Regions from separate parts of the Paenibacillus sp. 01T47 genome, predicted to be linked through region 1. Evidence: riboswitches for the same ligand, from Rfam matches in the RefSeq annotation. Region 1 holds a riboswitch; each other region holds the start of a gene.
The links. A riboswitch is a leader RNA that binds a small molecule or an ion and turns the genes downstream of it on or off. The one in region 1 is predicted to bind cyclic di-AMP.
Positions count from the first base shown of each region.

Region 2: another riboswitch for cyclic di-AMP. It lies ahead of AC1DOV_RS30990 (C40 family peptidase); the one in region 1 lies ahead of AC1DOV_RS32525 (ubiquitin-like domain-containing protein).
Region 3: another riboswitch for cyclic di-AMP. It lies ahead of AC1DOV_RS08325 (NAD-binding protein); the one in region 1 lies ahead of AC1DOV_RS32525 (ubiquitin-like domain-containing protein).

Region 1 covers NZ_JBFTPA010000033.1:11,169-13,431, reverse strand. Annotated here, with positions in the region: gene rnmV (ribonuclease M5) at 1-102, opposite strand, end outside; gene AC1DOV_RS32525 (ubiquitin-like domain-containing protein) at 227-1,375, opposite strand; cyclic di-AMP (ydaO/yuaA leader) riboswitch at 1,624-1,804, opposite strand; gene AC1DOV_RS32520 (TatD family hydrolase) at 1,989-2,263, opposite strand, start outside.
Region 2 covers NZ_JBFTPA010000026.1:42,301-44,563, reverse strand. Annotated here, with positions in the region: gene AC1DOV_RS30995 (FAD-binding domain-containing protein) at 1-712, opposite strand, end outside; gene AC1DOV_RS30990 (C40 family peptidase) at 871-1,347, opposite strand; cyclic di-AMP (ydaO/yuaA leader) riboswitch at 1,351-1,504, opposite strand; gene AC1DOV_RS30985 (hypothetical protein) at 1,737-1,886, opposite strand; gene AC1DOV_RS30980 (hypothetical protein) at 1,921-2,263, opposite strand, start outside.
Region 3 covers NZ_JBFTPA010000003.1:203,795-206,057, reverse strand. Annotated here, with positions in the region: gene kdpA (potassium-transporting ATPase subunit KdpA) at 1-772, opposite strand, end outside; gene kdpF (K(+)-transporting ATPase subunit F) at 791-868, opposite strand; gene AC1DOV_RS08325 (NAD-binding protein) at 992-1,390, opposite strand; cyclic di-AMP (ydaO/yuaA leader) riboswitch at 1,509-1,679, opposite strand; cyclic di-AMP (ydaO/yuaA leader) riboswitch at 1,771-1,969, opposite strand.

The DNA.
Region 1 (2,263 bases):
ACCGATAGCGGAACCATTCGTCTCTATGGTATCTGCATCTACCGCCCTTTTTATTGCAACGGTATCATCTTTGCCTTCAACGACAATGATCTCTTTGATCACCAAGATCATCCCCTTCTACATAAACTGTATTAGACCCTTAGACATGCAAAAAGAAGAGGCAGTGCCTCTCCTTATGATGGCATATTTAATTGATTATTGCGATAAGATGATGGTAACCGCTCAATTAGCTTGCAGTCGGTTTATTCGGCCCCAGCACATATACGGTGATGCCTTTTTTCCTGCCGAATTTGTTCGCAATCTTTGTACTATCAAAGTATACGTCGATTTTGTTGCCTTTAACCGCACTTCCTTTATCCTCAGCGCGGCGGAAACCGATTCCTTCAATATAAACCCACCAACCGATGGGAATAACCTTCGGATCAACAGCTATCGTCCGACCCTCTTGCACCCGAGTGCCTGATGATGTAATCCCGTATTCCGGATGGCTTTCATCTTTTCCTGTTGAAGAGAGGTCTGCAGAATAAGCAGTCAACGTGACATTTTTAAGTACTTTTCTCGCCTTAAACGTTACACCGCTCTTCGTAAGCGAAGTAAAGCTCGGGCTCTTGTTCGAGAGCACAGATACTTTAGGCTCTTCCTTCTTCGTTCCGATGGCGACAACCTGATTAACCGCAGCGGTTTCAACCACCTTGCTGACCATCTTCTTCGATATAAGGATTCCGTCCTCGTACTGCTTCTCGATACTCTCTACGATCAGACCTTCCTTGCCGGGTTGAACAAGCTTCTGCTTGCCCGCTTCCAGCGTCGGATCGTTCTTCTTCACAATAGAGAATGGCATTGCACGCTCTGTCTCAGCTACCTTCTTATCTACGCGAACGACGGTTACAGTCAATTCGTTGTCCAAAACGGTATGAAGCGGAGGTATTACTTTATCTTGACCACGAACTGGAATATGTAATTCCTCGATCGCTGCCTGCACTGTTCTCTCTGTCGTATATACAGTAGAGGTCTTGCCATCAGCCTTCACAATTACCGGTATCGCATGAGTCACCTCTATACGATCTCCGTCCTTTATTGCCGCATTAAGCGGTATGGACACCTCATCATGTGGTCCAATTGCGATAGCTTGTTCATCCAGTAGGCGTTGCAGGACCCATTGCTTCGTTTCCACAACGGTTTCTTGTCCGTTCACTACTACGGAGACGCTTTTGACAGCCGTTCCGTACAACAACACCAAAAACATGAAAGTCATAGCGATTGAGATAGTAGCACTCAAAAGAATCAAACGCAAGTTTTCACGCTTCCATCGCAATGCGAAAGACATGCTGGATGATCGTTTCCCATGGGTGTCCTTAACCTGGAGTATTCCCACTTCATCGGTCCTCCTTCATAGCCCCGCCGCCAAGTGTTACGCATGATACAACTGACGCGACTATAGTATATTGGCGTGCGAGCACGCAATCCAGTACTGCTATCGATCCTCCCACCCCCATCTTTTATCCCTATGTCGACAAATTCCCGATTATTCGAAAATAAAAAGAAGCCGTCGACAGAGGATCTGTTTCGTGGCTTCCCGGTTAAATGATTCACTGGGATACAGAAAAATGGATGCACGAGGTTGATCACTCTCTATAACGCTTGCGAGGTTAGCTGACGGATTCGGACAAGAGAGTCGCCCTATTCGTTACACAATGCTCATGGCAATGGCTTCGAAATTCACCCCTGAAGAATTCAAAATACGGAATTAAAAACCGTACATGGTTCCCCCGCTCTCCGAATGGAGATTAAGCGTAAACTGGAAATCCAATACAAAATTTTATTGCTCTGAGATGAATCATACCTTCATACGAGGTCAATTGTAAAGATACGATAAAAGACGATTTAAGCGAAAAAGCAGGATAAAGCAGGAAAAAATAAGCGATTATCGCTATAAAAATTAGTTTTTACGCGATAAAGGTCTCTATTTCTCACTATTTCTCTCGTTTTTAGACAATACCAAAACATCTTCGACCGTTTTCAGTCGTAATTACACCTATTTCTTCTACCGTTTTGCCCAATAATTCGGCTGCTGTCTCTGCAACTAAAGAGACGTAAGAGGACTCATTTCGCTTCCCTCTGAACGGGTGTGGAGTTAAATATGGAGCATCGGTTTCAATCAAAATCCGGTCGATTGGAACCTGCTTAAGCACCTCTTTTGGCACCCTTGCATTTTTGAAAGTAACGGGTCCTCCAAATGATATATAGAAGTTCATATCAAGAC
Region 2 (2,263 bases), on a different contig from region 1:
GGCTTGTATGATCATCGGCATAGGCGTCCCTGCTCTCCGAATAAGAGGCAAGGCGTTCTCGTACGAACCGTTCCAGCTTGGATAATCCTTTGGACGATCCTTGCACGTTTGTGCCGCCTAGGGCGCATGAAACGGATTCGGGCAAAGCGAAGGACTGCGCAACCTTGGCATTAATTTCGCTTAAGGTAGCAAGCTCATGAATCGTCGTTTCACTCATTGGGCTATAGCACTCCAGCATAAAGCTGCTCCACTTGCGATAAAAGGGTGTGAAAACCTTGTATGGATCCATTTTTCGAGCAAATGCCGGGAAAGCATCTAGATCAGCAAGAGGTGAATCGGCAATAGACATCCAGCGGCGGCCAAGGCTGCGTGTGATTAGCCCAAGCTGCTCATCTCGCTGCCGTGAGTAAGGCGTATAGTCTGTATGAACAATAACCTCATCAATAGGATGCGCATGCAGCAGAGCTTCGGTGATCGCAGCAGGATTACCATAAAGCACATGCAGTTCCTTTCCTGCATTAGAATAGTTGTGCAGAAGCGAGGCGGCTTGCGCCATGAAATTCCGGCCGCTATGACTAGTTAAACGGCCATCTCCTGTAATAACGGGATCTATGATTAGCAAATGAATGCCTTGTTTCTCTTTTTTCTTCAAATAATCAAAAGCGCGCAAATCTGCAATACGCAAATCCTTGCGGTGAATAAACAAATACATCAGTGATAGCTCCTTCCATAAGCGCAACATTGAACGGCCGCATTCCAGCTGGAATGAAACAGCAAAGCCGCAAGTCATTTGTCGTCAGAGGACAAAAAACTGCGGCTTTGCTAGATGAGTCTACCCGTTCAACCCTCAAGAAGAGGGATTAGGCTGCTCTATTTTACGTCAACGTTGGCTTGGTATGAATCAGCATCCATGATACGACGAGCAGTTACATATCGTCCCTCATAGTACTCGGAGTTAAGTTTGTCAGTTACAACGCCTCTGCTCGAGGATGAATGTACAAACTTGCCATCTCCAATGTAAATGCCAACATGGGATATGGCGCTATTATTGCCGCCAACTGTGTCGAAGAACACAAGATCTCCCGCAATGAGGTCAGCCTTAGCGACCTTTGTACCTTCTTTTGCTTGCGAACCAGAAGTACGTGAAAGCTCAATGCCCATTTTCTCGAACACATAGCTCGTGAAGCCGGAGCAATCAAAACCTTTCGACGACGTTCCGCCGCTTTTGTACGGAGTGCCAATAAGATCATTAACAATTCCGTTCAATTTTGAGTCAGCGAAAGCGCTTCCCGCTTGAAAAGCGAGCACGAGAACGAGACCCAGGATTAATGCGGTAATCTTCTTCAATTGTGAAACTCCTTCCAATGCCGACGAGGTTAGCTGTGGGGTTCGGTTGAAGGCTCCCTATGATTCCTCGGGCGTTTGAAAAAAACTCAAACGTCGGAATCAATTCACCCAAAGTGGTTCCCCCGTATCCCAATAGGGAATTAGGCAGTTTTTTTATTGCTTTGAGAAATATTCGATTATTTTCAATGATCTCCTGCCTTTAGTGGCAATTTCTAATAATTCTCATGTAACCTTTTGACAATTTGCTTCGTTAAACCGTTCTTTCTGTAATATAAACACGCCATAGTAGTGCTTTCTAACTAAATACATGGAGTCAATTTCATTAATTATGTGGATGTTGTGTAAAATATACCGATTTGTCCTTTAGGCGCTATATCGCAAGGACTAGCTTAAAGTGCCGTAAACGGCGGTATTTCACCATTTTGCTCCTCATAAATTAGAAAAATCTCATCTATATCACTCGTGAATAAGCGTAGATTCAGACAGCCTAGCTGCTGCTCCAGATAGAGCGGCAGAAATAGACAAAGGAGGCTGTTCATGAGAACAGCCCCTTTGGGCAATCGAAAAAAAGATTTATTTTGCAGTAACGATTTTTTCAGAAATGAGCTGTGGATCGTTGTTTTTTTGCTGCATCCAAAACTGTACCTTGTATTTTCCAGCATTTTTAAAATCGTAGGAAACGAGCTTGGAACTGAACCAAAAGGTGTCTTTTTCGACGAACTCTTTAAAATCATCATCATCCTGGCTGCGGCTGTCGATTGTCGTTTCCTTATCATTAGGATCAACGATGGTCACTTTGAACTCTGAAATCGCCATATTCAAATTATCGATTTGCGCTTGCACTAAAAATTTCTGAACACTGCCTTTATCAACCTGTCCGAACATAGCTCGCTTCTCGTTCATTAGAAACATATGC
Region 3 (2,263 bases), on a different contig from region 1:
ACAAGATTTGAATCACATTCGTTAATGGATTTGGGTTTTCAAATGGATGAGCCGAGTTCACTCCAAAAAAACCGCCGCCGTTTGTGCCCAAATGTTTGATGGATTCAAGCGAAGCTACAGGACCGATTGCAATTTGCTGCATGGCTCCCTCTAGCGTTTTAATTGTAAATGTCGGATCAAGCGTTTGCGGCACCTGAAGAGCGACAAGCACTAGCGTGATAATAAAGGAAATCGGAAGAAAAATCCTTGTGTGTGCTTTTACAAAATCCTCGAAAAAGTTGCCGATCGTCGTTCCTTTACTCGTAATCCCACGAACAAACGCGATGGCAACCGAGAAGCCCGTCGCCGCTGACGTGAACATCATCATCATGATGACCGCCATTTGGGAGAAATAAGATAAGGCACTTTCCCCGCTGTAATGCTGTAGATTCGTATTGGTAATAAAGCTGATGACTGTATTGAAAGTCAGTGTAGGCTCCATGGCTGCCATGCCATTTGGATTAAACGGCAGTGCATTTTGGAACCGCAATATCAAATAGCTGAAAGCAACTAAAATTAAATTGGTTGCAACAAAGCTGAGTGCGTATATCTTCCAACTCATGCCCTCTCTTTTTTTGAGACCAATAAGCTTAAATATAAATCGCTCCGTCCCTCCGAATACTTTGTCTAACCGATTGTGTTCATTTGAGAACACATGATAGACGTAAGTACCAAGCGGCTTAACTAACAATACAAGAACGGCAATGACGATAAGCAATTGTAAAATATCCATCTTGTAAATCCCCCTCTATTAAAACTTCTCCGGATGAATTAACGCATAAATCAGATAAACGAAAACAAATACAGCCACTATCGCTATGACAGTCATTGGCCCTCGCCCCCTGTTTTCTCAATAACACTGGAGCACCAAGTTAAAAATCCGTAAAATAAACCGAAGCTAGCTAACAACGCCCCGAACATATAAAAATCCTGCATGTAAACCCCTCCTGCATTATTTGTTGCTTAATAGAAAACCGACTTCACCGGTATGAGAGAATACGATATGATCCGCTCCGAGCCCCTTGTAAATAGCCCTTGGATTCCACTGCTGTGTAATGACGTAAATCGACTTAGAGGTCCAAGCTCTGCAGCACTGTACAAAGCGGCAGCTAAGCGCCAAGCTGCTCTCGAATATAAATACCTCGCTAATGTTCATCGAAGGAACATTCCAGCTTTGACGATCATTCGAATTGATGTACAAAACATTGCTGATACCCTGCTTGCGAAGCTGTTTTTCTTCCTGTTTGCTATTGGTCAAAACGATAAATTTTAATTGATGAAACTGCAAAGTTCGTATGAATGATTGGCCAGCCTCGTTTAGACCAGCTACAATAATATGCTCTTCCTGCAAACGAATTCTCCTCCATATGGTAAAAAAGGCAACAAAAAAGAAGCCTTGGGATAAGAGGAACTTTTCCCGCGGCTTCTTTGCCCGCAGCAGAATAAGCCGCGGGAAGCACGATGGCTGTTGCCTCTCTCGAGTACACTTACGAGGTTAGCTGTCGGATTCGGGCCTTGAGAGTTGCCCTACGCTTGATCATTTTCAAGCGATTCACCCCATGAAGCGAAGTCGTGATTGCACACGAATCGTTCGTTGGTTCCCCCGTTCCTGCTGCTGCAGGACTCAGCGTTTTCTTACATTTTGTAGCAAATTAAGCTTTTTTGGGCACAAAAAACCACAGAGGTCTATGACACTCTGCGGTCGAAGTTAATCGATCACAAGCTTCATCATTCCTCTCTCGGTCCACGCTTACGAGGTTAGCTGTCGGATTCGGGCGGTGAGAGTCGCCCTACTTTGACCGGTATCCATGGCACCTGTCAAAGATTCACCCCTGCTCTGCGTTTGTTCGACTCTCACATCGAACAGGCGCATCGCGTCATTATTGGTTCCCCCGCTTCCGCTTTCACGGAAACTCAGCGATCAGTAAATCGAAACTTATTTATAAATCCTGTATCGAATATTACTCCTCGCTATAAATACTGTAAAGGCAGTCTGCTACCTAATTTAGCCAATTTCAGCCTTGCAGAGCGATTCGCAACGCTTACATTCATTTCGATCTCTCGATATCTCACTATTTCTCAGTTTTACTCTTGTTTTCAAAAATAGTGTTCAATCCCTTTCCAACGATTTTATGCGTGAATAATCAGATTTCTCTATAATCGAGAATGGAAGAGAATAAACGAGTATTTCGAAGAATAAATATCTTTTTACTGCCATAACGAA